Regions from separate parts of the Janibacter alkaliphilus genome, predicted to be linked through region 2. Evidence: riboswitches for the same ligand, from Rfam matches in the RefSeq annotation. Region 2 holds a riboswitch; the other holds the start of a gene.
What was found. A riboswitch is a leader RNA that binds a small molecule or an ion and turns the genes downstream of it on or off. The one in region 2 is predicted to bind S-adenosylmethionine.
Positions count from the first base shown of each region.

Region 1: it holds a riboswitch for S-adenosylmethionine, as region 2 does, so the genes downstream of both, BJY28_RS14955 (aminotransferase class V-fold PLP-dependent enzyme) here and metX (homoserine O-acetyltransferase MetX) in region 2, are expected to answer to the same signal.

Region 1 is NZ_JACBZX010000001.1:3,155,303-3,169,604, reverse strand. It holds gene BJY28_RS15015 (SMP-30/gluconolactonase/LRE family protein) at 1-444, shown strand, start outside; gene BJY28_RS15010 (alternate-type signal peptide domain-containing protein) at 640-1,185, shown strand; gene BJY28_RS15005 (hypothetical protein) at 1,191-1,829, shown strand; gene BJY28_RS15000 (hypothetical protein) at 1,839-2,960, shown strand; gene BJY28_RS14995 (signal peptidase I) at 2,957-3,562, shown strand; gene BJY28_RS14990 (hypothetical protein) at 3,552-4,454, shown strand; gene BJY28_RS14985 (hypothetical protein) at 4,411-5,247, opposite strand; gene BJY28_RS14980 (SatD family protein) at 5,244-5,933, opposite strand; gene BJY28_RS14975 (dihydrofolate reductase) at 5,981-6,478, opposite strand; gene BJY28_RS14970 (thymidylate synthase) at 6,488-7,300, opposite strand; gene dapA (4-hydroxy-tetrahydrodipicolinate synthase) at 7,371-8,270, shown strand; gene BJY28_RS14960 (ribonuclease J) at 8,267-9,955, shown strand; gene BJY28_RS14955 (aminotransferase class V-fold PLP-dependent enzyme) at 10,042-11,436, opposite strand; SAM riboswitch class IV at 11,480-11,595, opposite strand; gene BJY28_RS14950 (prepilin peptidase) at 11,997-12,641, opposite strand; gene BJY28_RS14945 (FtsK/SpoIIIE family DNA translocase) at 12,922-14,302, shown strand, end outside.
Region 2 is NZ_JACBZX010000001.1:2,280,677-2,294,978, forward strand. It holds gene BJY28_RS10975 (DNA polymerase) at 1-1,752, opposite strand, end outside; gene BJY28_RS10980 (EcsC family protein) at 1,893-2,711, shown strand; gene BJY28_RS10985 (YkvA family protein) at 2,781-3,131, shown strand; gene BJY28_RS10990 (DUF4192 domain-containing protein) at 3,247-4,383, shown strand; SAM riboswitch class IV at 4,456-4,565, shown strand; gene metX (homoserine O-acetyltransferase MetX) at 4,581-5,699, shown strand; gene BJY28_RS11000 (universal stress protein) at 5,811-6,212, shown strand; gene BJY28_RS11005 (RNA polymerase sigma factor) at 6,377-8,113, shown strand; gene BJY28_RS11010 (hypothetical protein) at 8,404-8,718, shown strand; gene BJY28_RS11015 (transglutaminaseTgpA domain-containing protein) at 8,865-11,132, opposite strand; gene BJY28_RS11020 (DUF58 domain-containing protein) at 11,135-12,358, opposite strand; gene BJY28_RS11025 (AAA family ATPase) at 12,396-13,412, opposite strand; gene mraZ (division/cell wall cluster transcriptional repressor MraZ) at 13,740-14,171, shown strand; gene rsmH (16S rRNA (cytosine(1402)-N(4))-methyltransferase RsmH) at 14,295-14,302, shown strand, end outside.

The DNA of each region.
Region 1 (14,302 bases), 870 kb from region 2:
CGCCGGGTGCGGCGGGTGGGTCTGGTCGACGGTCGTCCGCTGGCCGGTCACGAGCCCGGGCAGGCCGGTCGGTCGAGCGCCCCGAGCGACGGCGGGCTGCTCTGCGCCGACCTGCCCGGCTACCCGGACAACATCAGCCGCGGCAGCGACGGGCTGGTGTGGGTGACGGTCGCGGCCCCGCCCGACCCGGCGCTCGGGATGCTGCAGCGCTCGCCGGGGCTGGTGCGGACGCTGGCGCGCCGGGTGCCGCAGGTGGCCAAGCCCCGACCCCGCCGCAGCGTCCGGGTGGTGGCCGTGGACGCCGGCGGCACGGTGGTGCACGACCTGGGTGCCGACGCCGCCGGCTGGCACATGGCCACCGGGGTGCGGGAGCAGGACGGGCGGGTGTGGCTGGGCAGCCTGGCCGAGCCGGCCATCGCCTGGCTGCCGGTCGACGCGGGCTAGCCAGGTCATGAGCAGGCAGGCCGCGGGCCGCCAGGTCGCGAATAGGCAAGAGTAGTTGAACACCGCCCAGTAAATCCCTGGGCAGGGAGGACGGGCTGCAGCGCAGCCCTTCGGGTCGTCGATCCATGTCATCTCCGGATCCCGAACACCATCACCACGCGGGGCAGGTGCCCCCGAACCCGAAGAGTGCGCCACATGGCCATGTCCCGAAACACCAAGTCCGTCGTCGCCGTGGGCGCGGGGATCGTCCTGCTCACTGCTGCCGGCGGCACCTTCGCTCAGTGGAGCGAGTCGGAGAACCTCGACGGCGGCACCGTGACCGCCGGTCACCTCGACATGGAGGTGAGCGCCGGGACCTGGTACGACACCAAGGGCACCACGGCCACCGGCGACGACACCGAGCTCGACGCCAGCACCTTCCGCGTCGTCCCGGGTGACACCATCGAGTACCGCGCGACGATCACCCAGGACCTCGTCGGCGACAACCTCGAGGCCGAGCTCGAGAGCGACCTGTCCACCGCCACCGGTGAGCTCGCCGACTTCGTCACGACCATCGCCACCCTCGACGGCGCGGCGACGCAGACCCTGACCCCGGACAACAGCGGGGAGTCCTTCGACGCCGTCGTGCGCATCGAGATGCCGTTCGGCGAGGGCACCGTCACCGACCCCGACGGCGGCGAGGACACCTCCCTCGACCTGAGCTCGATGGAGATCTCGCTGGTCCAGACGCCGAACCCTTGATCCCGGTGAGCCCGTCAGCCCGGCTGGTCCGAGCCGCCGCGGCCGCGGCGCTCGGGCTGGTCGTGCTCACGGGCACCGGCAGCACGAGCGCCTCTTGGGTGGACCGGGTCGAGCGCGAGCCGGGCACGATCACCTCCGGCGGCGTCAGCACGACGAGCGAGCCCTCGCGCGCCGAGCTGCACTCGCGGCAGCCGGTCGGCTCGCGCACCTACGCCTCGTCCACGGGATGCACGCCCGACGCGGGGTTCACCGAGTGTCGCGTCATCACCGGCACGATCGCGCGGGAGGCCCTCATCCCCGGGGACCGGGTCGTGGTCATCGAGCGGGCCACGCTCACCGCCACCGGGGACAACCTCACCGGCACGATGCAGATGGACGCCCGCGGGCTCACCTCGGCATCGCTGTCGCAGCTCAGCGGCAGCGCCACCACGAGCACGACGACCACACCACCCTCCGGGGGCCCGGTCACCGGGTCGACCGCCACCTTCCCGGTGTCGGTCGCCTCCGGCCAGGGCCTCGGGACGTACACCGTCCGCGCGGCGATCACCGTGCCGCCGTCGCGCTCCGGTACCGCCTGGGGCAGCGCGCTGACCAGCCAGCAGCTCTACGACGGCACCGTCAGCTTCACCTTCACCCAGACCTGAGGAGGGCCCGTGGCGCGCAGCCGCACCTTGACCACCGCCGCCGCGGTGGCGCTCGCCGGCGGCCTCGTCGTGACCCTCGGCCCGTCCGGGGGCACCGAGGCGCAGTGGCGCGACACGGCGTCCTCTCAGGTCACGGGACCGAGCTCGGACACCTTCGCGATGACCGCGACGAACGTCCCCGACGGGGTCACGCCGACCTGCCCGGGCGCGGCCTGGAAGAGCTCGGCCGCGATCACCCTGAGCAACCGGTCGACGCGGCACTCCAGCTGGGTCGACGTGAAGAGCACTCGCGTCACCAAGGTCGTGGGCGGCGACAGCAACACCATCCTGAACCAGACCGCGCTCGACTACACCATCGGCACCGGTGCCTGCGGCACCGGCTCGCAGTCCAGCTACTGGCAGGCACGGGGCCAGGGCAGCATCACCGACGGCACCACCTACACCCGGCCCTCGACGAAGGTGGCCGGCGCCACCCTGGCCCCCCAGGGCAGCCAGACCCTGTGCCCGCAGGTGCGGCACGGCTACAACACCGACACGACCGCGGGCCAGCGCTCCCTGCTGCTCAACCACGCCGGTCGCGCCCTGGACATCACCACCGTCGTCGGCCAGCGCTCGGAGGCGCCGGCTACCTGGGCCTCGCCGGAGCAGACCGTCACGAGCCGGTACCGCCTGGCGATGCCGTCGCCGGTCACCCCGGCCACCTCCGACGTCTGCCGGACCACCTACCCCTCCGGCGCCCCGTCAGGCAGCGGGTACTACGGCGGGTTCTTCTGGGGCTGGCCGGATGCGCCGACCGACAGCTACGTGAACCCGGTCGCGACGCCTGCCATGGCCGGGGGCTGGGACATCATGCGCCAGACCTCCAACGGCGGCTGGGAGGTGTGGGACTCGGTCGCCTCCGGCAGCGAGCGCAGCATCGCCGGTCTCTATGCCGGCGACATCGACAACAACTTCAACGTCATCCGCAGCTTCAAGCTGCGCGGCTACCCCTTCGCCGGCGACAAGTCCCGCTACGTCGAGTCGTCGTGGATCGCCCGGGCCGAGGCGGTCAGGCTCTTCGGCTTCCTCTGGCGGTGGCAGTGCCACACGCCGCTGCAGAACCCGGACGCCGGCCCGCACAACATGCCATGACCTCGACGACGCCCTCCGAGCCGGGGACCGAGGACGGCCGACGCCCTGGTGCGCTCGGCAGGGTCCTGCGGTGGCCGCTCCTCGTGCTGCTCGTCGTCCTCTGCCTCGTCCTCGTCGTCACGGTGGCCTACCCGCGCGCCCGCGGCTACGTGCCGCTGACGATCCTGTCGGGCTCGATGGAGCCGACCTACCCGGCCGGCAGCCAGGTCTTTGTCGAGCCCGTCGAGACGGTCGAGGAGGCCGAGGAGAAGATCGGGGTCGGCACCACGATCACCTTCATGCCGTACCCGGACGACCCGACCCTGGTCACCCACCGGGTCGTCGAGGTCTCCTACGGCACGGACGGGAAGCCCCGGTACACCACCCAGGGCGACGCCAACGAGACTCCGGACGAGACCGAGATCGGCCAGCAGCAGGCCCGCGGCGTCGTCCGCTACCACGTGCCGTGGATCGGGCACGTCGCCTCCAGCATGGACGCCGAGCGCAAGGGTCTCCTGGCGACCGGGCTGGCCGTGGCCCTCTTCGCCTACGCGCTGTGGAACCTCGGGTCCGCGGCCCGGGACCGCCGCCGGCACCAGGCGGTGAGCGACGATGCGGACTGAGCTGCTCGGAGCCGTGGGGGCGATGGTGCTGCTCGCGCCACCGGCGGCGGCGGCCGAGCCCAACCTCCTGCTCTCCCGCGACGGTCAGACCTGGGCGCCCTCCCTGTCGGGGTCGCTGCTCGACGAGGACGCGCGGATCGTCCCCGGGGGATCGACCCGGGCAGACCTCTGGGTGCGCAACGACTCCGACGAGACCACGACCCTGAGCGTCATCACCCGTGGCGTGACCACCTCGCTCCCGGCGGGCACGGCGGAGGACGACACCTTCCGGGTCCGGGTGTCCGGAGTGAGCGTGCCCGCCGAGCAGCCGGACGGCTGCCGGCTGCTGACGACCGGACCGCTGGCTCCGGGGGAGCGGCGTCCGATCCCGGTCTCGGTCGAGCTGCCGAGCACCTCGGGCAACATCAGCGAGCGGGAGTCGGTCACGCTGGGCATGGAGGTGCGGCTGGCTCCGGGACAGACGGGCACCCCGTGCGTGCAGCCCGGATCCGGCGACGGTGACGGCGACGGGGACGGCGACGGCGACGGTGACGGCGACGGCGACGGCGTGGGCAGCGGAGACGGTGCAGGCAACGGAGACGGCGCTGGCAGTGACGATGGGGCGGGCAACGGCGACGGCTCGGGCAGCGCTGGTGGCGGCTCGGGCAGCGACGACGGCGCGGCCAGCGCTGGTGGCGACAGAGGTGGCGTCGGGACGGGCGAGCCGACGGGGACCGCCGGTGACGGTGGCAGCGAGACGACGCCGCAGACGCCGGGGCAGGTCGCGACGGACGGCGGCCCCTTCGCGCGTGGCGCCTGGGATCAACCCCTCGGGCTCGGCGTGATCGTCGCCGCGGTGGCGGTGTGGCTCAGGAGGCGAGCGCGAGAGCGGTCAGCGCCACCAGCCAGCTGACGAAGCTGCCGACGAGGAAGTACTCGGTGACCTTGTCGATGCCGCTCGGCCCCGCCGCGGTATCGTCCGGCCGGTCGCTGGACCCGGCTCCGGGGGAGGGGTGCGCGCGCAGCTCCGGCCACCGGATCAGACCCTTGGCGGCGATGACCAGACCGGCCGCGGTGACCTCGCCGGCCAGCCCCAGGCCGAGGATGAAGAGGCGCTCCAGCGGTCCGAGGAGCCGCCCGCCGCGCAGCTCCTGATCGGCCCCGTCGACCGAGGGCGCCGCCTCCATCGCCCCGGTCGCGACGAGCACCAGCCGCACGACGACGTTGCCCGTGGCCAGCTGCACCAGGGCCAGGCCGAGCACGAGCATCGCCTGCTCCGGCGCGACCTCCCAGGGCAGGTCTGCCCACCGGGCCCAGCCGTCGATCCAGCCGCCCACCGGCGGTGCCCACCCGGCGAGCGCCAGCTGCAGCACCAGGCCGAGGCCCAGGGCAGCGAGCGGCAGCACGTAGCCCACGGACCCGGGTACCCGCGGGCCGACGTCGCCGACCAGGGCGGCGCGGCTGAGCAGCATCCAGCTGACGAGCGAGACGACGGCCAGGAGGGTCAGGGCGATACCGCCGACGACGGCGAGCAGACCGGCGGCCGCGGCGAGCGCGAGGACCGTCACGACCCCGACGACGGTGGCGACCAGCCAGCCGCGGCGGCCCTGGCCGTCGCTGCCCGGCGGGCTGTCCGGGGCGGCCAGCGCGGCGCGCACCAGGTCGGCCAGGCCGACCCCGACGAGCAGCACGGCGAGGACGCTCATGCGCCTGGCTCCGTCGACCGCCCGGGCGCGGTGGTGCCGTCCGTGCCGGCGCCCACGCTCGCCAGCGAGGCGATCACCTGCATCAGCACCCCGACCTCGCCCCGGTAGCGCTGCGAGACCGCGGAGGGCGAGATGCCCTGCTCGGCGGCGATGTCGGACTGGGTACGGCCTGCCATGAGTCCCTCGAGGATCTGTCGGGAGCGGTCGTCGAGCGAGCCTGCCAGGTAGTCCCGACAGCGCAGGGCGGCGTCGACCGCGGCCGGGTCGGGGGCGTCGTCGGCGCGGCTGCGGTAGGCGGTGCGCAGGCCGGTCCACGCCTGCTGTCGCTGCTCCTGCGCCACCGCGGTGATCGCCTCGCGGGCGTCCCACCAGCCCGGCCCGTCCTGGATCTCGTCGTCGAGGGCGGTCACCGGGCCCCAGCCCAGGCCGAAGCGCATGTCGACCTCCGGGGCGAGCGCGGCGCGCAGCCGCCAGGTGGCCTGCAGGGCCGCCCCGAGGGTGGCGTAGGTCGCCTGCAGCTCGTCTCCCACGGTGACCCGGGGCGGCTCCAGCACCCCGTCGTCCGCCGCGACCTCGGCGAGGGCTGCGGTCAGGCGCCGGTGCAGCGCGGCCCGGTCGGGGCTGCGGCGCGATCCCACGACGTCCCCGATGAGCGTCGCGACAGCGACGGCCTTCATCTCGCTCATGTGAAGAGCATATCTTCATTTCGCCCAGATGAAGCCTGTGGCTTGTGTCAGCCCGTGCCGGCGCGCCGCCGCTCCACCCAGGCGAAGCCGTCGCGCTGCTCGCGGTGCACCTCGGGCCAGACCGCCTCGTCGAGCTCCGGGTAGGTCACCGAGCCGGCGGGTGCCAGGTCCACCTCGGTGAGCAGCAGCCGGTCGGCCCGCTCCAGGGTCTGCCGGTAGATCTCGCCGCCACCGACGACGAAGACCTCGTCGCCCCCTTCACCGTCGGCGGCCAGCGCCAGCGCTTCGTCTACGCTGCGTGTCACCCGCACCTGCTCCCCGGCCGGGGCGAGCGAGGGGTCGCGGCTGAGGACGATCGAGCGGCGTCCGGGCAGCGCGCCCATCGAGTCGAAGGTGCGCCGGCCCATGATCATCGGGTGGCCCATGGTCTGGCGCTTGAACCAGCGCAGGTCCTCGGGCAGGTGCCAGGGCATGCCGGTTCCGTCGCCGATGACCCGGTTGCGGCCGAGGGCGGCGATGTGGGTGATCCGCGGTCCGGCTGGCATGCCCGCTCCTCAGACCGCGATCGGGGCCTTGATGCCCGGCTCGGCGACGTAGCCGACGAGCCGGAAGTCCTCCAGCTCGTAGGCGTCGATGCTGGGCCGGGGGGCGATCTCCATGGTCGGCAGCGGGTGCGGCTGCCGGGTGAGCTGCAGGTCGGCCTGCTCGAGGTGGTTGAGGTAGAGGTGCGCGTCCCCGAGGGTGTGCACGAGGTCGCCGACCTCGAGGTCGGTCTGCTGGGCGACGAGCATCGTCAGCAGCGCGTAGGAGGCGATGTTGAAGGGGACGCCGAGGAAGATGTCGGCGCTGCGCTGGTAGAGCTGGCAGGACAGCCGGCCCCGCTCCTGCCCCGGTGCGGGCGGGGCGACGTAGAACTGGAAGAGGCTGTGGCACGGCGGCAGCGCCATCTGGTCCACCTCGGCCACGTTCCACGCCGAGACGATGTGCCGTCGGCTGTCCGGGTTCGTCCGGATGGACTCGATGACCTTGGCGATCTGGTCGACGTGCCGCCCGTCGGGGGTGGGCCAGCTGCGCCACTGGTGCCCATAGACCGGGCCCAGCTCGCCGTCCTCGTCGGCCCACTCGTCCCAGATGGAGATGCCGCGCTCCTGCAGCCAGCGCACGTTGGTGTCGCCGCGCAGGAACCACAGCAGCTCGCCGATGATCGAGCGCAGGTGCAGCTTCTTCGTCGTCAGCACCGGGAAGCCCTCGGTGAGGTCGAAGCGCATCTGGTGACCGAAGACGCTGCGGGTGCCGGTGCCGGTGCGGTCCGACTTCTCCACCCCGTGGTCTCGGACGTGCTCGAGCAGCTCGAGGTACTGACGCATGCGGCGAATCTACCCGGCCGCGCCGCGGTGCCTGGTCAGCGGCCTCAGGGTCAGGCGATACGCTCCGGGCATGCCTGACACCACCCCCTTCGGTCGCGTCGCGACAGCGATGGTGACCCCGATGACCCCCGACGGTGCCGTCGACGAAGGGGGCGTGCGCGCGGTCGCTCGCCACCTCGTCGAGACCGGTCACGACGGCATCGTCGTCAACGGCACCACCGGCGAGTCGGCCACCCTGACCGAGGACGAGAGCATCGAGGCGGTGCGCCTGGTCGTCGACGAGGTCGGTGACCAGGTCGCCGTCGTCGCCGGCGTCGGCTCGAACGACACCCGGCACAGCGTCGAGATGGCTCGCCGCTCCGCCGACGTCGGGGCGCGCTCGCTGCTGCTCGTCACGCCCTACTACAACAAGCCCACCCAGGCCGGGGTGATCGCGCACTGCACCGCGGTCGCCGACGCCACCGACCTGCCGGTGATGCTCTACGACATCCCCGGCCGCACCGCCATCCCCTTCACCACCGAGACCCTCGTCGCGCTGGACGCGCACCCGCGGATCCAGGCGGTCAAGGACGCCAAGGGCGATCTCGCCGCGACGTCCGAGGTGCTCGCCCGCACCGACCACCTGATCTACTCCGGCGAGGACGCCCTCACCCTGCCGCTGCTGGCGATCGGCGCGGTCGGCATGGTCTCGGTCACCGGCCATGTGGCCGGCCGGGAGCACGTCGAGCTGCTCGCCGCCACCGAGCGCGGCGACCTGGCCACCGCCCGCCAGATCCACACCCGCCTGCTGCCGCTGGTCCAGGCGATGATGACCACCTCGCAGGGAGCGATCATGGCCAAGGCCGCGCTCGTCGAGCTCGGGGTGATCGACCACGCCACGGTCCGGCTGCCGCTGGTCGAGGGACCACCGGAGCACCTGGAGATCCTTCGGAAGGGGATGGCCGCCTCCGGCCTGGCGGTGACCGCATGAGCCACCCGCACCCCGACCTCGGCACCCCCCGCAAGCTCTCGAAGCACGCCGTCCGCGTCGTCCCGCTCGGCGGGCTCGGCGAGATCGGCCGCAACATGACGGTCATCGAGCAGGGCGGCCAGCTGCTCATCGTCGACTGCGGCGTCCTCTTCCCGGACGACCACCAGCCCGGCGTCGACCTCATCCTCCCCGACTTCTCCTACATCGAGGACCGGCTGGACGACATCCAGGCGGTGATCCTCACCCACGGCCACGAGGACCACATCGGCGCCGTGCCCTACCTGCTGCGGCTCAAGCCGGACCTGCCGCTGGTCGGCTCCCAGCTGACCCTGGCCCTGGTCGAGGCCAAGCTCAAGGAGCACAAGATCACCCCCTACACCCTCGGCGTGGCCGAGGGGCGCCGGGAGGTCTTCGGCAACTTCGACTGCGAGTTCATCGCCGTCAACCACTCGATCCCGGACGCGCTGGCCGTCTTCGTCCGCACCCCGGCCGGCACCCTGCTGCACACCGGCGACTTCAAGATGGACCAGCTGCCGCTGGACCGGCGGATCACCGACCTGCGCGCCTTCGCCCGGGCCGGCGAGGAGGGGGTCGACCTCTTCCTCACCGACTCCACCAACGCCACCGTGCCCGGCTTCACCGCCCCGGAGAAGGACATCTCGCAGGCGATCGACAAGGTCTTCCGCGGGGCCGAGCGGCGGATCATCGCCGCCTGCTTCTCCAGCCATGTGCACCGCGTGCAGCAGGTGCTCGACGCCGCCGAGAAGGCGGGCCGCAAGGTCGCCTTCGTCGGCCGCTCGATGATCCGCAACATGGGCATCGCCTCCGAGCTGGGGCACCTGCACGTGCCCGACGGGGTGCTCGTCGACGTCAAGCAGCTCGACCAGCTGCCTGACGACAAGGTCGTGCTCATCTGCACCGGCAGCCAGGGCGAGCCGATGGCCGCGCTGAACCGGATGGCCAACCGCGATCACCGGATCGACGTCGGGGTCGACGACACGATCATGCTGCTGTCCTCGCCGATCCCCGGCAACGAGGGCTCGGTGTGGCGGGTCATCAACGGGCTGATGCGCCTCGGTGCGCACGTCGTGCACAGCGGCGGGCCGGACCGGGTGCACGTCTCCGGGCACGCCAGCGCCGGCGAGCTGCTCTACATCTACAACGTCGTCCAGCCCAAGAACGTCATGCCGGTGCACGGCGAGTGGCGCCACCTGGTGGCCAACCGCGACCTGGCGATCGCCACCGGGGTGCACCCCGACCACGTGCCGCTGGCCGAGGACGGGGTGGTCGTCGACCTCGTCGACGGGCGGGCCCGGGTGGCCGGCGCGGTGCCCTGCGGCTACGTCTACGTCGACGGCTCCAGCGTCGGCGAGACCGACGAGGACCTGCTCAAGGACCGGCGCATCCTGCGCGACGAGGGCTTCATCTCGGTGATGGTGGTCGTCGACTCCACCACCGGGAAGATCGTCGCCGGCCCGGAGATCACCGCCCGCGGCTTCTCCGAGGGCGAGGAGATCTTCGACCAGGTGCGGCCGAAGATCGTCAAGGCGATCGAGGATGCGGCCGCCAAGGGCACCACCGATCCCCACCAGCTGCAGCAGGTGGTGCGTCGCGCCGTCGGCAGCTGGGTCGGCGGCAAGATCCGTCGCCGGCCGATGATCCTGCCGGTGGTCGTCGAGGCCTGAGCCCCGCGCACCGCTGCGCCCCCGTCACCTCGGTGGCGGGGGCGCAGCGGTGTCGGTGCTGGTGGGGCGGGTCGGGCCCGGGAGGGTCACCAGGGGAGCGGCGCCTCCTCGGCGGCACCGACGCCGACCGGCTGCCAGGTGCCGTCCGCGCCGCGGGCGTACTCCCAGCGCGGGCCCGCGCCGGCGAGCTCGCGGATCGCGGCCACGAGACGGGTGACGTGCTCGGGCCGGTTGCCCAGGCCGAGGCTGACCCGGACGGCGGTCCCGGCACCGGTGCCGTCGACCGGGCCGGCGCAGCCCCCTTCGCTCTGGTCCTGGAGCAGCTCGGTCACCAGCGGGTGCGCGCAGAACTTGCCGTCGCGCACCCCGATGCCGTGCTCCCGGGAGAGGGCGGTGGCGACGAGGTCGGCGGGCAGCCCGTCGAGCGTGAAGGTCACCACCGGCACCCGCGGCTGCGCGGACGAGAAGATGCTGTACGTGCGGACCCCGTCGATCGCCTCCAGGGCGTCGACCAGCCCGTCGAAGAGGTGCGCCTCGTGGGCCTCGATCGCCTCGCGGTGGCGGCGGAAGGTGGCGCAGGCGGCGGCCAGGGCGACCGCGCCGAGGACGTTCGGGCTGCCCCCTTCGTGCCGGGCCGCGCCGGTGCGCCAGGTGGCGCCGCTGGGGCCGACCTCGGCCGTGGCGCCGCCCCCGGGCAGGTAGGGCGGCGCCGCGTCCAGCCAGTCGGCGCGACCGACGAGGACGCCGGTGCCGTAGGGGGCATAGACCTTGTGGCCGGAGAAGGCGAGGTAGTCGGCGCCGAGCGCGGTCAGGTCCACCGCGCGGTGCGGGGCCAGCTGGGCCGCGTCGACGACGATGCGGGCGCCGTGGGCGTGGGCGAGGTCGGCCAGGCGGCGGACCGGCCACAGCTCGCCGGTGACGTTCGAGGCGGCGGTGACGACGACCAGCACGGGCCGGTCGGTCCGCGCCTGCAGCGCTCGCTCGAGCGCGTCGGCGGCGGCGTCCTCGCTGCGCGGGACCGGCAGGCGGGTGGTGCGCCCGGCCGGCCAGGGCAGCAGCGAGGCGTGGTGCTCGGAGTCGAAGACGACGACCTCGGTGCCCTCGGGCAGGGCCCCGGCGAGCAGGGTCATGGCGTCGGTGGTCTGCCGGGTGAAGATCACCTCGTCGCCGGGGCGGGCGCCGACGAAGCGGGCCACCTCCTCGCGGGCCGCCTCGTAGTAGCGGCTGGAGACCTGGGAGGCGTGCCCCTTGCCGCGGTGCACCGAGGCGTAGCTGCGGGTGGCGGTGTCGACGGCCTGCTTGACCGCGGTCAGCGCCGGTGCGGAAGCGCCGTGGTCGAGGTTGGCGTGCTCCACCGTGCGCCCGTCGAGGGTCGCGCAGGGCAGCCCGGCGGCGACGGTGGCCGGGACGGGGGTGCCCGTCACGGCGTGCAGCAGGGGAGCCTCGGTGCGGTGCGGGCGGGTCTGGGTGGCCACTGACATGTGCGTCTCTCCTGGTCCTCACCGGACCCGGGCGGTGACCTCGAGTCCGCGCTTGCCGCGCGACGGTCGACGCACGGCCTGGTCGTCACCCGGAGCACCCCACCGCGGTTGGAGGGTTGCCGGCCAGCGAGCCGGGGCTTTGCGCTGGCGCTCATGACCTGTGCAGGAGAGTAGCAAGGTCTGGGCGGGCCGTCGTGCAGGGTGCGGCGCGTCTTGGCATCCGGGACGCGGGGCAGGGGGCTTGTCGTGGGCGGGTCGTGGGTGGAGGTGATGCGCCGCCCTTCGCTCGGGTGGAGGTGATGGGGCGCGCTCTGGCGCGTGCGGACACCTCCACCGGGGTCGCCCTTCGATCGGGTGGAGGTGATGGGGCGCGCTCTGGCGCGTCGGGATACCTCCACCCGCACGCCCTTCACCCGGGTGGAGGTGATGGGGCGCGCTCTGGCGCGTGGGGATACCTCCACCGGGGTCGCCCTTCACCCGGGTGGAGGTGATGGGGCGCGCTCTGGCGCGTGGGGATACCTCCACCGATGCGAAGGAGAGACGAAGCGAGGGGACCCGGGTCAGCTGACGAGCAGCAGCGTGACCAGGCTGCCGACGAGCAGGTAGGGCCCGAAGGCGAGGTGGGTGCTGCGGTCCGCCCGTCGGGTCGCCACGAGGGCCAGTGCGGCGAGGCCGCCGAGCAGGAACGAGCCGTAGAGGCCGAGGAGCACCGGGGACCAGCCGAACCAGGCCAGCAGCGGGGCCAGGGTGAGCACCAGCTTGGCGTCGCCCATGCCGAGCCCGCGCGACCCGGTGAGCAGGCTGGCCAGGACGAAGAGGCCGCCCAGGACGAGCAGTGCCAGGCCGGCGCGGCGCAGGTCGGGCCACCGGTCGGTCGTGGCCGCCGCCATCGTGAGCAGCGCCCACGTCGTCGGGGCGAGCGGCAGGGTGAGGACGTTCGGCAGACGGTGCACGTCGGCGTCGACGGCGACGAGGGTGGGGCTGACCGCGGCCAGCAGCATCGCCGCCGCAGCGACCCCCCAGGGCTGGTCCGCGGCGGCCACCGCGAGCGCGGCGACGATCAGCGGGGTCGCGGCGAGGACCCAGGTGTGCCGCGGCAGCGGGCCGGTCTCGTCCTCGCGGCGGTACCGGCCGGTGCGCGTCCAGGTGCCGGCGAGCGCGAGGCCGGCGAGGCCCACGGCGACAGCGGTGACGGCGATCAGCACGGTGGCAGCGTAGTCAGCGGCCTCGTGCACGGCGGGTCGGTCGGTCTCGGCTGTGGACGAGGTGACGTTCCGGTGCGGTCGCGGTGCCCCCTTCGCCAGCTCGGCCGGAGGGCCCACGAGAAGGTGCCTCGGCGGCACCCGCACCCGAGAACCTCTCGCTCCCCGGAGAAGCCTTATGAGGTGACCGAGCCTTTATCGGGTTACCCGATAAAGGGGTGACGGGAGGGGTGGTGCGCGTGGGACACGTGTGAAGAGGGTGACGATCGCCTACCCTGCCAGCATGGCCACACCTACCGGCAGCTCCACCCGGTCCCGCGACGGCGCCTCCCGCGGACCCGGGCGGCCGGCGCGCTCGACCTCGACCCGCCCTACCGCGACGACCAGTCGCGCCAAGGGGAGCGGGCGCACCTCGGGGGGCAGCGCAGGCGCGGCCCGCAAGACGTCCGCCAAGACCACCTCTGCCAAGGGCTCGGCCCGCAAGAGCACCGGCAAGGGCACCAGCCGCCCCACGACCTCCCGCACCAGGACGGCGAAGGGCGGCGGCCTCCCGCTGCCGGTCCAGGCCGTGACCGCCACCTGGAACGGGGTGGCCGGCGCCGCTGGCGCCAGCGTCCGCAAGGTGGGCCAGAGCGCCAGCGAGCTCGACCCCGAGCACCGCCGCGACGGTCTGGGGCTGCTGCTCGTGGGCCTCGCCGTCGTCGTCGCCGCCCGCGAGTGGTGGGGTCTGGACGGTCTCGTCGGCGACGTCGTGCACGCCGTCGCCGCCGGCACCTTCGGCCTCGTCGCCTACGCCCTGCCGGTGGTACTCGTCGCCCTCGGCTGGCGGCTGCTGCGCGGCGCCGACCCGGTCGCCAGCGGACGGGTCGGCCTCGGCCTGGGCATGCTCGCCCTCTCCGTCTGTGGCCTCACCCACATCGTCGAGGGCCTGCCCCAGCCGCCCGACGGCGCCAGCGGCATGCGCTCGGCCGGCGGGATCGTCGGCTTCCTCGCCTCCGACCCGCTGGTCACCGGCCTGACCACCTGGCCCGCGGTCATCCTGCTCGTCCTGCTGGGCCTCTTCAGCCTGCTCGTGCTCACCGGCACCCCGCTGCGCGAGGTGCCGGTCCGGGCCGCCTACTTGCGGGCCGCGGTCACCGGCGAGCCCCCGCAGCAGGCCGCGCCGCCGGTCGAGGACGCCCCGCAGCAGGCCGTCCGGCGGGCACGCCGACGCCGCCCCGACGACGACGCCGCCTCCGGCGAGCGGGACGGGGACACCGCCTACGAGCAGGCCGCCGAGGTGGCCCCGGCCGAGCAGCCGCGCCGCAAGAAGGCCCGCCCGGCGAGCACGGCCGTGCCGGAGACCGCCGAGCCCGACCAGGTTCCGGCACCGGTCGCCGACGGCCCCCGGCCCGGCGAGAAGCGCCCCATGCCCAACGCCGTGCAGCCTGCCGCCGGGTCGAAGGGGGAGGACAAGACCACCCTGCAGGCGCCGCCCACCGCGCAGCTGCCGCAGCGCGTCGAGCAGCTCGCGCTGGCCGGCGACGTCACCTACACCCTCCCGGACAGCACCAACCTCAAGCAGGGCGCGCCGCACAAGGAGCGCTCCGCGGCCAACGACCAGGTCGTCGAGTCGCTGACCACCGTCCTCGACGAGTTCGGCATCGACGCCCAGGTCACCGGCT
Region 2 (14,302 bases):
CTGGAGGTCGGCGACGAAGCGGACCGCGTCGTCGCCGACCCACCAGCGGGCCGCGTCCTGCAGCGAGCCCTCCACCACCGTCACCGCGGCCTGCGCGTGCTGCCGCGGGACGTGCACGATGAGCTCGTCGTGCAGGCACAGCACGATCCGGGCGTCCAGCGCGCGCAGGCCGACCCGTGCGGTGACCGCCCACACCTTGAAGAGCTCGGCCGCCGATCCCTGGATGATCGCGTTCCGCGCGAACCGGCCTCGGGCGGCGTCCCGCCAGCGCTCCTGGTCGGCGTCCGCCGCCGCTGACCGGCTGCCGGAGCCGTCCTCGACCTCGCGCGGCGCCTCGCCCGGTCCGAGCTGGGCGCGCAGCACCCGCTCGCCCAGGGAGAGGTCGGTGCGCACGGTCCGACCGCCGAAGGTGCGTACCGGCTCGCCCCGGGCGCCGGTCTCCGCCGCCGCCTGCAGCGCGCGCATCGCCACCGGGTAGGCACGCTCCAGCCCGCGCAGCGCCTCGCCCGCCGAGCCGCTGCGCTGGCCGTACATCGCGGCGAGCACCGCCACCTTCGCCACCGCCCGCTCCACGCCCAGCCGCTCGGCGACCGGGGCGTAGAGGTCGGGCTCGCGGGTGGCCGCGGCCAGGGCGCCGTCGCTGGCGACCGCCGCCAGCACCCGCGGCTCGATCTGGCCGAGGTCGGCCCGCACCAGCACGTGACCGGGCGCGGCCGCCACCGCCGGACGCAGCTCGGCGGGCAGGTTGTGCAGCCCGGCCTGGGCGGTCATCCGGCCGGCCGCCCCGTCGGCCGCGCTCCACGCGCCGCGCAACCGGTCGTCGGCGCCGACGTGCTCGCGCCGCCAGCGCCACCCGTAGGTGGTGGCCACCCGCTCGGCCTTGCGCCAGGCGAGGATCGCCGGCACCACCGGATGGGCCTCGCGGTGCGCCTCGAGCACCCACTTGCGGGTGCTGCTCACCTCCACCCCGGCCAGCGAGAGCAGCCGACGGACCCCGGCCGGGTTGCGCAGATCGATCCGCCCGGCACCGGGCACCGCCGCCAGCACCGGCGCGTCGCGGGCCTGCCGCGCGGACAGCTCGTCCTCCACCGACCGCGGCTCCGGTCCGGCCGCTGCGGTGAGCAGCCGGTCCAGCGCAGGCCGGTCGATCGGCAGCCCGGTGCGCTCCAGCTCGACGCACAGCACCGCGGCCGCCGACTCCGAGCAGGCCGTCAGCAGCGCCCGCCGGCCGCGCTCGGCGACCTGGGCGTGCTGCCACCGAGCGACCTGCAGGCCGGCCCGGGCCAGGGCCGCGCACCTCTCGTCGGTGTCCGCCCAGGCGAGGACGGACGGACGCAGGTGGCCGTCCGGGAGAACCAGCAGGTCCGCGTCCGGCTCCTCGGCGAGCAGGTCGAAGAGATCGCCGCTCGGGGCGACCGGCAGACCGGCCGTGTCGAGGTCGTGCGCCGCGGCCCAGACCCGGCCGGGCTCGGCCGCCGAGCCACCGTGCAGCAGCCGGTGCACCTCGGCGAGGTCCCAGGTGCGATCGAGCGCCGCCGTCGGTGCCGGCCCGTCGAGCAGCGCGGAGACCGAGCGCGCCGTCCACACCACCCAGCGGCCGCCGCGCCCCGCACCGGCGAGATGGCCGGCCACGTCCTCCCGCGCGGCCAGGAGCCCTCCCTCGGCGTCGACGAGCGCGGCCGCACCGTCCCGGCCGAGCACCAGCGCGCCGCCGAAGGTCACCGGCGGCGAGAGGCGCTGGCTCGTCGTCACGCCAGCGGACGCTACCGGGCGACGGTGACAGCGGCGCTGACCTGGTGCGTCACCACCCCCGGGAGGCCGAGCCGCATGGCAGGATGCCAGCGCAGCGGCGCACCGCGCCGCCACCAGACGGTGATGACGAAGGAGATGCTGTGGGTTTCATCAGCTCGATGCTGGGCCGCGACGACGAGCCGACCGGCGAGCCGGAGCCGCGCCGCAGCGCCCTGGAGCAGGCCGACGACCCCGAGCAGCAGAAGGGGCTCAACGGCGCCGCGATCAAGCTGGTCCGACAGCTGCTCGACACCGGCATCGACGGCCGTGGCCCCTTCGACCCCGCAGCCACCGTGGCCGACGCCGCGCTCGCCAAGCACTCCGGCGACGTCGAGAAGGCGGTCGACGAGGTGCTGCGCGACCACCTGCGGCTGGCCGCCGCCAACGGCTTCGTCACCAACCTCGGCGGGTTCGTCACCCTGCCCGTGGCGCTGCCGGCCAACGTGCTCGGCTTCTACGTGCTGGCCACCCGGATGGCCGCCTCGGTGGCCGCGCTGCGCGGCCACGACCTCGCCGACGACCGGATCCGCACCGCGATCCTGCTCAGCCTCGTCGGCGCCGACGCCCAGGAGGTCCTGGCCCGGGCCGGCATGGTCGCCCCGACCGGGCGGATGACGCACCTGGCCACGCAGCGGCTCCCCGGTCCCGCGCTGATGGTGATCAACAAGGGGGTCGGCTTCCGGCTGCTCGCCAGCGCCGGCCGCTCCACCTTCGCCCGCTTCGGGCGGGCCATCCCGGTGGTCGGCGGAGCCGTCGGCGCCGGTCTCGACACCTGGCTGATGAAGCAGCTCGCCGACCACGTCCGCGAGGAGTTCCCCGCGGCCGGGGAGCAGGTCGGGGCCCTCGCCCCGACTGACCGCGAGGCGCCCGGCATCGAGGGGTCCGCCGCCGGCCCGGAGCAGCCGGGGGAACACCCCTGACCTCGGGCACGTTGACCAGGGCGAGAACCTGACGGCGCCCGGGACGCGCCCAGACCTGCAGGAGGACCCATGGCCGCTCGTCGCCGTGCCCGTGCCGCCGCCACCTTCGCCCACGCCGTCGGCGAGGCGTCCGCGCCGGGCTCGCCGAGCCTGTGGCGCCGGCTGCGGGCCGTGCCGCGCCTGGTGCGCGCAGTGCGCTCGGGGGAGTACACCGGGGTGTCCTCGGCCCGGCTGATGCTGCTGCTCGCCGGGGTGGGCTACGTGGTCTCCCCGATCGACGTCGTGCCCGAGGGGCTGCTGCTCGTGCTCGGTCTGGCCGACGACGCCCTCGTCCTCGGCTGGGTCGCGCTGACCCTGGTGCAGGAGACCGAGGCCTTCCTCGCCTGGGAGCAGGCGGTGCCCTCGCACGTCGTGCGCTGAGGCGCCCTCGGTCGCCGAGCTCGCGTCGTGCACAGGCGACAGCGCGCTCCGACGCTCGTCCACAGCGGGACGGCACGCGCTGGCGCCCCGGCCGGGCCTGCTCGACGGTGGCTGCATGACCGCCATCGTTCGCGCCCGTACCCCCGCCGACCTGCTCGTGCTGCTGCCCTACCAGCTCGGCTACCACCCGCTGCGCTCCGTCGTGGTCGTCATGCTGCACGGCCGTCGGCTCGGCCTCGTGCAGCGCCTCGACCTCACCCGCGGCGAGGAGATCAGCCGGGCCGCCGCCGACGTCCTGCTCGACGTCGCCGAGCGGGAGCGGCCGGACTCGGTCGTCGTGGCCGGCTTCGAGGACCACGAGGGGGACTCCGACGACCTGCGCGCCGCGGTCGTGGGCGAGGCCCGACGACGCGGCGTCCGGGTCGCCGAGCACCTCGTCGTCCGCGACGGCCGGTGGTACGCCCCCGACTGCGACGAGGCCTGCTGCCCGACCGGTGGCGAGCCGCTGCCCGCCCCCGACGGGGTCCCGGGGGTGGCCGAGTACGTCCGTCGCGGGATCGCCCCGCTGCCCAGCCGCGACCACGTGCTCGAGAGCCTGGTCCCGATCCAGGAGGCGGAGTCCGCCGCAGCCACCGCCGCGGCCCTGGCCCGACGCCACGACCAGCCGGGCTGGCCGTCGACGGTCAGCACCACCCGGGTCTGGCGGACGATCCTCGACCTCGATCCGGCCGCGAGGCCGGTGACCGCGCTGCCGCCGGAGGCGGTGGCCGTCGCGCTGGCCTCGCTGCGCCAGATCGGCTGGCGGGACGCGCTGCTCGGCGTGCTCTGCCCCGGCGCGGTCCCCACCGAGGCCCTGGAGCAGGACGCGGTGTCTCGCGCCAGGGAGGCAGCCGCCGCCTGCCCGTGGGTCCAGGCCGAGCCGTCGCCGCCGGCGAGCGACCAGCCCGCCGACCGGGGGACGGGCCAGCCCGCCGACCGTGCGGCGGGCGACGACCTCGCCATGGTGCTGCGGCACCGGCTGGCCGACCTGCTCCGGCTGACCCCGGAGGCCGAGAGCGCGCCCCTGCTCACGGTGCTGGCGCACGTCGCCTGGTGGCAGGGAGACGGCACGGTGGCCGGTGCCTGCCTCGACGAGGCCCTCGCCGTGGAGCCGGAGCACCGGCTGGCCGGGCTCATGCTGCGGCTGCTGCAGCACGGGCTGCGACCACCGGGCTGGTCGAGCGGGTCGACCGGTCCCGACGAGGGCGGGTGAGCCTCGCGGGTCGGCCGGGAGCGGCTCGCCCACGCTCGTGCTGCCCGGGCGCACCCGCTACAGTGGCGGGCAGGTCATGAGTTCCAGCGACAAGCCCCGGCTGGCTGGACGGCAACCCTCCTCGCGATGGGGTGCCCCGGGTGATGACCGGGCCGTATCGCAGCGGTACGGCAAGGCGAGCCCGAGGGAGACCTCCCATGAGCATCACCCACCAGCCACCGGCCACCGGCGCCGCCTGCTGGCGTGACGGCGACGACCCCGGCGACCGGCTCTTCGCCCACCTGGGGGAGCTGACGCTGGAGTCCGGGGTGCGGCTGCCCGAGGTGACCCTGGCCTACGAGACCTGGGGCCGGCTCTCGCCCTCCGGCGACAACGCGGTGCTCGTCGAGCACGCCCTCACCGGGGACAGCCACGTCGCCGGCGGCGTCGGTCCTGGCCACCCGACGCCGGGATGGTGGACCGACCTCGTCGGCCCCGGGCTGCCGCTGGACACCGACCGCTGGTTCGTCGTCGCCCCGAACGTCCTCGGCGGGTGCCAGGGCAGCACCGGACCCAGCTCGCCGGCGCCGGACGGCCGACCGTGGGGCAGCCGCTTCCCGCAGGTGACCGTCCGTGACCAGGTCGCCGCCGAGGCCCGCCTCGCCGAGCAGCTCGGCCTGCGACGGTGGCGCGCCGTGCTCGGCGGATCGATGGGCGGGATGCGCTCGCTGGAGTGGGTCACCAGCCACCCCGACCGGGTCCAGGCCGCTCTCGTGCTGGCCAGCACGGGGTACGCCAGCGCCGAGCAGATCGGCTGGTCGCAGGCGCAGATCCTGGCGATCCGCAACGATCCCGACTTCGCCGACGGCGACTACTACGGCACCGGTCGGTCCCCGGAGGCCGGGCTGGCGATCGCCCGCCAGATCGCGCACGTGACCTACCGCAGCGAGCTGGAGCTGCACGAGCGCTTCGGGCGGGACGAGCAGCCCGGGGGAGCGGGGCGGCGGTTCGCCGTGGAGAGCTACCTGGACCACCACGGCGCCAAGCTCGCGGCCCGCTTCGACGCCAACTCCTACATCGCGCTCTCCGAGGCGATGAACTCCCACGACGTCGGCCGCGGGCGCGGCGGGCTGCAGGCCGCGCTGGCCCCCTTCGCCGGCCGTCTGGTCGTCGCGCCGATCGACTCCGACCGGCTCTACCCGCCGCGGCTGTCCGAGGAGATCGTCGCGGCCAGCCCGAGCGCCGAGCTGCGTCCGGTGCGCTCGCTGGTCGGGCACGACGCCTTCCTCACCGAGAGCGACCAGGTGGGTCGGATCATCCGCGACCTCCTGGGGTGAGCGCCTCGCCACGGGCAGGTGCGGACGCGGCTGCCGGGAGCAGCCGCGCAGGCTTGCGCCGGGTGTAGCGTCAGGCCTGCAACGACTGCCGCGGGAGCGAGGAGAGATCAGATGACCGTCGTGGTGGGCTACGTCTCGACCAACGAGGGCCGGGCGGCCCTGGACCGCGCGCTCGAGGAGTGCCGGCTGCGCGGTGACAACCTCGTCGTCATCCACTCCGACCGCGGCGGCCCCTCGCTGTCCCGCGAGTCGGCGCAGAAGAGCGACAGCCAGCTCGAGGAGCTGCGCGGCGAGCTCGCCGGCAGCGGCGTCGAGGTGGACGTGCGCGGCCTCGTCCGCGGCAACGAGCCGGCCGAAGACCTCATCGCGGTGGCCGAGGAGGTCGGCGCCGAGCTGATCGTCATCGGTCTGCGCCGCCGTACCCCGGTGGGCAAGCTCATCCTCGGCTCCAACGCGCAGCGGGTGCTGCTGGACGCGCCGTGCGCCGTCCTGGCGGTCAAGGCGACCGCCTGACCTGCAGCGACGCCCCTGTCACGGGGAGCGGGCATAACGCGTCGCGGTCCGTCGTTTTATAATGGTGTCCGAGCACTTCCGGACATCAGATCCGGGGACCGGGACGCAGGGGTCGGGGAGGCCCGACGCGGCCGGTTCACATCATCCGTGACGAAAGGTTGTCGGTGTCCGCTGCCCCCACGCGTCCGAACCAGGAGCAGGGCGCACTGCCCCGCGAGTTCAGCCATCCGGCCCTGCAGCAGCTGGTCCGGCAGGGCCGGACGACCGGGTCCATCACCGGCGACCAGCTGCAGTCCGCATTCACCGAGGCCGGCGTGACGCCGTCCCGCGGCAAGGCCGTCCTCCGCGCGCTGGACGACCAGGGAATCGAGGTACAGGTGACACCGACCAAGCGTTCCACCACCAAGAAGGCGTCCGCGAAGAAGACGCCCGCCAAGAAGGCGCCGGCCACGAAGAAGGCCGCCAGCTCCGGCACCAGGGCGTCGGCGACGAAGAAGTCTGCGACCGCCCCGGCCGAGGAGGAGACCAGCACCGGCAGCGCCCCGGCGAAGAAGACCGCCAAGGCCGCCACGACGAAGAAGGCGGCCGCCTCGGCCACCGCGAAGAAGGCCACGGCGAAGAAGACCACGGCGAAGAAGGCGGCCGCCAAGAAGGCGGCCGCGAAGGCCACCTCGGGTGCTGCGGAGGCCGGCGCGGACAGCGACGAGGTCACCGAGACCGAGGACGTCGACGGGGAGCCCACCGACGAGGACGTCAGCGCCGAGGCGGAGACGCCCGACACCGACGGTGACGCCGAGGCCAGCACCGACACCGACAGCGAGGACGACTCCGGGGACGGCGAGACCACCGACGCCGGGGCCGAGGTCGCCAAGACCGAAGAGGCCGTCGCGGCCGGAGGTCCGACCCGGGCCGCGCCCGAGGAGGCCGGTGGCTTCACCCTCTCCAACGACGATGACGAGGACGCCCCCGCCCAGCAGGTCGTCACCGCCGGTGCCACCGCGGACCCGGTCAAGGACTACCTCAAGCAGATCGGCAAGGTCGCCCTGCTCAACGCCGAGCAGGAGGTCGAGCTCGCCAAGCGGATCGAGGCCGGCCTCTTCGCCGAGGAGAAGCTCGCCGGCGACGACAAGATCGACATGAAGCTCAAGCGTGAGCTGTGGTGGATCTCCCAGGACGGCAAGAACGCCAAGAACCACCTGCTCGAGGCCAACCTGCGCCTCGTGGTGTCGCTGGCCAAGCGGTACACCGGTCGCGGGATGCTCTTCCTCGACCTCATCCAGGAGGGCAACCTCGGCCTGATCCGCGCGGTCGAGAAGTTCGACTACACCAAGGGCTACAAGTTCTCCACGTACGCCACCTGGTGGATCCGGCAGGCGATCACCCGGGCGATGGCCGACCAGGCCCGCACCATCCGCATCCCGGTGCACATGGTCGAGGTCATCAACAAGCTGGCCCGCGTGCAGCGCCAGATGCTCCAGGACCTGGGCCGCGAGCCCACCCCGGAGGAGCTGGCCAAGGAGCTCGACATGACCCCGGAGAAGGTCGTCGAGGTGCAGAAGTACGGCCGCGAGCCGATCTCCCTGCACACCCCGCTGGGTGAGGACGGCGACTCCGAGTTCGGCGACCTCATCGAGGACTCCGAGGCGGTCGTGCCCTCCGACGCGGTCAGCTTCACGCTGCTGCAGGAGCAGCTGCACTCGGTGCTGGACACCCTCTCCGAGCGCGAGGCCGGCGTCGTCTCGATGCGCTTCGGGCTGACCGACGGCCAGCCGAAGACGCTGGACGAGATCGGCAAGGTCTACGGGGTCACCCGTGAGCGGATCCGGCAGATCGAGTCCAAGACGATGAGCAAGCTGCGCCACCCCAGCCGCAGCCAGGTGCTGCGCGACTACCTCGACTGAGCGGCGTCGCCGACGACGACGGGGGCCGACCAGGAGATCCTGGGTCGGCCCCTTCGTCATGTCCGGTGGGTGGATCGCTCGGTGCGGCGCGGTGGAGGTATCCCGCCGGTGGAGGTATCTCGTCGAGCCGGGGCGCGTGGTATCACCTCCACCCGGCGGAAGGCGCGGAACTCGGGTGCCGCCGGCTATTCCACGGCTACGGTGGCGCCATGCGAGCACTGGCGGCGTGCCTTCCGATCCTGGTCCTGCTCATGTCGGCGTGCAGCGGGGAGCCCGAACCAGCTCCCACCGTGACCTCGACGTCGACCGCCACCACCACGGCGCCCCCCACGACCACGACCCGCACTGCCACGGAGACCGCGACCGAGACGGAGACCGCGACCGCGACCGAGACGGCCACGGTCACCGCGACCGTGACCGCGAGCGCCGCAGCCGAACCCTCGGCACCCACCGGCGAGGGGGAGGTGGTCCTGGACGCGGAGGGCAATCCGTGGGAGATCCCGCAGACCGACGAAGGTCTGGAGGGTTGGTGCAGCGACCAGTCCATCCCCCAAGAGGTCAAGAACATGCCGTGCTTCGGCTCCGCCACTCCACCGACGTACTGACCCACGACCCTTCGCCATGTCCGGTGGGTGGATGATCCAGTCGGCGTGGGTGGAGGTATCTCGTCGCGCTGGGGCGCGTTGGTTCACCTCCACCGGGCTGCTTCACCTCCACCCGTTCACCTCCACCCGAGAAGGGGGAGGGCGGGTCAGCGCCCGGCGAAGGGGAGCCGGTCGGTGAGCCGGCGCCAGCCGTCGCTCCAGGCGCGACGACCCTCGACCGGCCACAGCAGCGCCCGGGCTCGTCGCCCGGTGGTACGGGAGCGCCGGGCCCGCCCGAGGATCGCGTCGACGTCGTCGCCGATATCCGGCAGGACCGCCGGGTCCGGCGCGTAGCGGGCGCGTTCCAGGGTGGTCACGACCCGGTCGACCTGGTCCGTCGCGGCCGGATCGCCCGGCACCCGCCGCTGCACCCACGCCCCGGTCTGACGCGGGGTCGCTCCGTCCGGGGGCGACATGCCCAGATCGCCGAGCCGGACGACCAGCCCCTGCCACTCCTGCTCCACCCGGGCCGCGTCGTCCTCCGGGCGCCGACGCCGCACGAGGATCGCGGTGACCGGCAGCACCGCCAGCGCGAGCACCAGCCCGAGCAGCAGCACCAGCGGCCACCGCCACCACGGCGCCGTGTCGTCGGTCGGGGCTCCGTCGGTCGCCCCGGCCGCGATGTCCTCCTGCGCCGACGGGGCCGCCGAGCTGCTGGCGCTGGTGCTCGTGCTGCTGGTCTCCTCGCTGCTCCCAGAGCTCCCGTCCGCCTCGTCCACCCCCGGCAGCGAGTAGCCCGGCGTGGAGGCGGCGTCGGAGCCGGGGGTCGGCTCGAAGCGCACCCAGCCCACCCCGTCGAACCACAGCTCCGGCCAGGCGTGGGCGTCGGAGGCGCGGACGATCCGCTCGTCCCCTTCGCTCGTGCCCGGCAGGAAGCCGACCCCGACCCGGGCCGGGATCCCGCGGGCGCGCGCCATCAGGGCCATCGTCGTCGCGAACTGCTGGCAGTAGCCGGTCCGGGTGCGCAGGAAGTGCAGCACCGCGTCCTCGCCGTCCTCGGCCGGCTCGAGCTCGAGGTTGTAGGTGTACGCGCTGCTGCGCAGGTGGGCCTGGATCTGCCGGGCGGCCTGCAGTGGCCCGGCGCCCTCGGAGACGACCTGCCCGGTCAGCTCCCGGACCGCCTGCTGCGAGGCCGGGTCGAGGGCCAGCAGGTCCGCCCCGGACCGCGGTCCGGCACCCTCGAGGCTCGGCGGGAAGTCCTCCTCGGTCGGCTCGATCTCCTGGGTGACCGCGGTGTACTCATCGGGCGCCTCGGTGACCGTGACGGTGCCGGCGGCATCCACGGTGTAGCTGGTCCCGCCCAGGTCGAGCACGTCCAGGCCCGCCGGGACCGGCAGCTGGGGCGCGGCGACACCGTTCTCCAGCACGCTCATCTTGCGCTCGCGGCGGGGCACGTCCTGGTCGGCCTCGGGCCGCGGGTCGCCCTCCAGACCGCCGGGCGGCTGCGGGCCGGGCTCGCTCATCCGGACCCGGCCGTCGGCGATCTGGTCGACGACGGCCACCCTCAGCGGCTCGGGCGTCGGGTCGTCGGTGCGGTAGGTGAGCACCGGCTCGGTGCTGGGGGAGCGCAGGCTGCGTCGCAGGTCCAGCTCGGTGGACAGCCGGACGGTCTCGCCCGGACCGCCCCCGACCCCGCCGCGGCCCAGCCCGTCGAGCAGGTAGCGCTGGGGCAGGTGGGGGAGCAGAGCGGGCAGCACCACGGCGGCGGCCAGCGCGAGCACCCCGACCTGCATCGCCTGACGCCCCAGCATGCGGTGCGCGCTGTCGGCGTCCTGGCCGCCGCGCTCCCCGGCGACCACGGTGGTCCAGCGCTCCGTCGAGTCCCGCGCCTGGTAGCCGAGCATCGCCAGCCACAGCAGCGCCGCGGCGACGAACCAGCCCCAGTGCAGGCCGTCGTCGGAGTTGGCCGTGGAGACCAGGAAGAGCGAGAAGAGGGGGAGCCCGGCGATCGCCGGGCTGTCCGCGGTCGCCGCGGCGAGGTCCACGGCCAGGGCCACCAGCACGACGATCCCGCCGAGCATGGCCGCCACGCCCGGGGTCAGCGGGGCCGGCGCCGCGTACTCGGTGATGGTCTGCTGGGCGTCGGTCACCAGATCCCCGACGGCGCCGATCGTCGCCGCGGTGGGCAGGCCGAAGGTGGTGGTCTCCCCGACGTAGGTGTGCAGCAGGTAGCCCCCGGAGGCCAGCGCCTGGCCACCGACGACGAGCACGGCCCGCGAGGTGAGCCAGCGCAGGGCCAGGCCGCTGAGCAGCACGACGAGCACGCCGAGGACGGCGTCCGCCACCCAGGCGTCGTCCTCGAAGAGCGGGCGCACCGGCAGCGTCAGCAGCACCGTGGCCGCCGCGCCCAGCGTGGCCGGCACCGCCTGCAGCATCCTCACGTGGTCACCCCCGACGGGACGACCTGGGCCCAGGCGTCGGCCACCCGCACCCCGGGCCGGACCCGCACGGTGCGCCAGCCGGCGGCGCCGAGCCGGGCCAGGGTGCGCGCGGTCGCCTCGTCGGTCTCGCCGCCACGACCGCGGTAGCCGGCTCGGTCGAGCACCATCGCGACGCACGACCCGCCGCGCCCGCCGAGCTGGTCGCAGGCCTCGTCGGGCAGGGGCCCGAGCACGGCGACGACGAGTCCGCTGCCGCTGGCGTGGAAGTCGCCGACGGCTCCGACCAGACCGGTGGGCAGCGAGCTGCTCACCGGCTGCAGGTCGGCCAGCACGTCGAGGGCGTGGTCGATCGTCTCCATCGGGGCGGCCGCCCCGCTCGGGCCGGTGCTCGTGGCCAGGTGCACCTCGTGCTGCTCGGCGAAGAGCCGGTGGACCACCGAGGCCGTCGCCGAGACGGCCCACTCGAAGGACCCGCCGGACCCGGCGCCGGCGTGCGCGCCGGCCCGGTCGTCGATGACCACCAGGGCCCGGCGGTGACCGGGCTCCTCGTCCTGACGGACCATCATCTCGCCGGTCCGCGCCGTGGAGGGCCAGTGGATCCGGCGCAGGTCGTCCCCGACGCGGTACTCCCGCACCGAGGGATCCTCCTCACCGACCAGCGAGATCCGTCGCGAGAGGGTCGCCTCCCCGCCGGCCCCGGCGCGGCTGCTCGGCCCGCCGACCAGCGGCTCGATCCGTGGCAGGACGGTCAGCTCGGCGGCGCCGGGATGGACCGCCGAGCGCTCGGCGAGGCCGAAGGGGTCGGCCACCCGCACGGTCAGCGGCCCCAGCCGGTGGCGTCCCCGCACGTGCGAGCGCACCCGGTAGGTCAGCCCGGTGGCCTCGTGCGGGCGCAGCCGCGGCAGCACCATCCGGGGCCGGTCGCCGAGGGCGTAGGCCAGCTCCTCCTCGGCCCGGAGCACCGGGGTGCGTCGCTCACCGACGTTGCGCAGCTCGAGGGTCACGTCGGAGGGCTGGTCGACGGGCACGCGCCGCGGCAGCACGCTGCGGGTGATCTGCAGCTCGGGTCGTCGGGTCGCCAGCAGCAGCGCCGCCAGCGGCAGCACCACCAGCAGGGCGCCGACCGAGGTGAGGCTGCGCAGGCCGACCGTCATGCCGCCGCCGGCGACCACCAGCCCGGCGAGGACGAAGAGACGTCCGCGTGCGGTGAGCGTGCCCATGTCGTCAGCGTGCCCGTCTCGCCTGTGCGCCGCGGCCTCAGCGTGCCGTGCGCGGCGTCGCCGCCCCGGGCACCCGGGTGCGCTGCAGGATCTCCGAGACCAGCGTGCTCGGGGACTGCCGCGCCATCTGCGCCTCGGAGGTCAGCAGCAGACGGTGCGCCAGCACCGTCCCGGCGACCGCCTGGACGTCGTCGGGGAGCACGTGGTCGCGCCGGTTCAGCGCGGCCCGGGCGCGGGAGGCGCGCAGCAGGTGCAGCGTCGCCCGGGGCGAGGCGCCCAGCCGGATCTGCGGGTGCCGTCGGGTGGCGGTGGCGAGGTCGACGACGTACTGGCGGACCGCCTCGGCGGCGTGCACCCGGCGCACCGCCGCGATCACCCGGGCCATCCGGGCCGCGTCGGTGACCGGCTGCAGGTCCTCCAGCGGCGAGCTCGCGCCGTGCTGGTCGAGCATGGCCACCTCGCTGGCCGGCTCCGGGTAGCCGACGCTCACCCGAGCCATGAAGCGGTCGCGCTGCGCCTCCGGCAGCGGGTAGGTGCCCTCCATCTCCACCGGGTTCTGGGTGGCCATGATGATGAAGGGGTCCGGCAGCGGGTAGGTCTGCCCGTCGACGGTGACCTGCCGCTCCTCCATGGACTCCAGCAGCGCCGACTGCGCCTTCGGCGAGGCCCGGTTGATCTCGTCGCCGACGACGACGTTGGCGAAGATCGCCCCCGGGCGGAACTCGAACCGGCGCTGGTCCTGGTTGAAGATGCTCACGCCGGTGATGTCGCTGGGCAGCAGGTCCGGGGTGAACTGGATCCGGTGCACCGAGGCGTCGATGCTGCGGGCCAGCGCCTTGGCCAGCATCGTCTTGCCCACCCCGGGGACGTCCTCGATGAGCAGGTGCCCCTCGGCGAGCAGCACGATGATGCTGGTCCGCACCACCTCCGGCTTGCCCTGGAGGACCCCGTTCATCGCCGCCGCCAGCTGCCCGCCGGTGCGCACCACCTGCTCCAGGTCGTCCTCGACCTGACCGGCGGCCGGGGCCGTCCGGGTCGTCGCGTCCTGAGTCACGGTCTGCCGACCTCCTGATCGCCGGTGGCGGTCTCGCACCGTGCCACTTCGCTCCACGTCACTGCGCGCCAGCCTACGTGCTGGGCGCGCGCCGCCGCCGGGCTCGTCGTCGGTGCGCCCGTCCGGACGTCACCGCCGTCCTGCGGGAGTCATGGGCGCAGATCCTCCCCACTTCGCTCCACCCTTGATATGTCAGGGAAAAAGTAGGTATCTGACCGAGGAATCATGCGGCTAGAGGGTGCTTGAGCGAGCAAGGTGGAGTAAAGTGGGGGATGTAGGGAACGGGCGGAGCGCCGAGGGTCGAGCCGAAGGGGAGGTGGTGCCGCGATGTTCCTGGGCACCCACACCCCCCGGCTGGACGACAAGGGCCGGCTCTTCCTCCCCGCGAAGTTCCGGGAGAAGCTCGCCGGCGGGCTGGTGATGACCCGTGGGCAGGAGCGCTGCCTCTACGTCTTCCCGATGGACGAGTTCGTCCGGATCACCGAGCGCTTCCAGGAGGCCCCCACCTCCTCCAAGGCGGCCCGCGACTACATGCGCGTCTTCCTCAGCGGCGCCAGCGACGAGATCCCGGACAAGCAGGGGCGGGTCACCGTCCCGGCCACGCTGCGCCAGTACGCCGGTCTGGACCGCGACTGCACGGTCATCGGCGCCGGCAGCCGGGTCGAGGTGTGGGACTCCACCGCCTGGGCCGGCTACCTGGACAGCACCGAGCAGGCCTTCTCCGACCAGACGGAGGAGGTGATCCCGGGACTGATGTGACCCGGCAGCTGCCGCCCGGCCTCCAGCCGAGACGGCACCGACGCGACTTCCCCCGCGCCGGAACGTCCCGGATGGGGACCAGGTGGCAGCAGCCGGACCGCGCCAGCACGGGATCGAGCGACGATGATGAC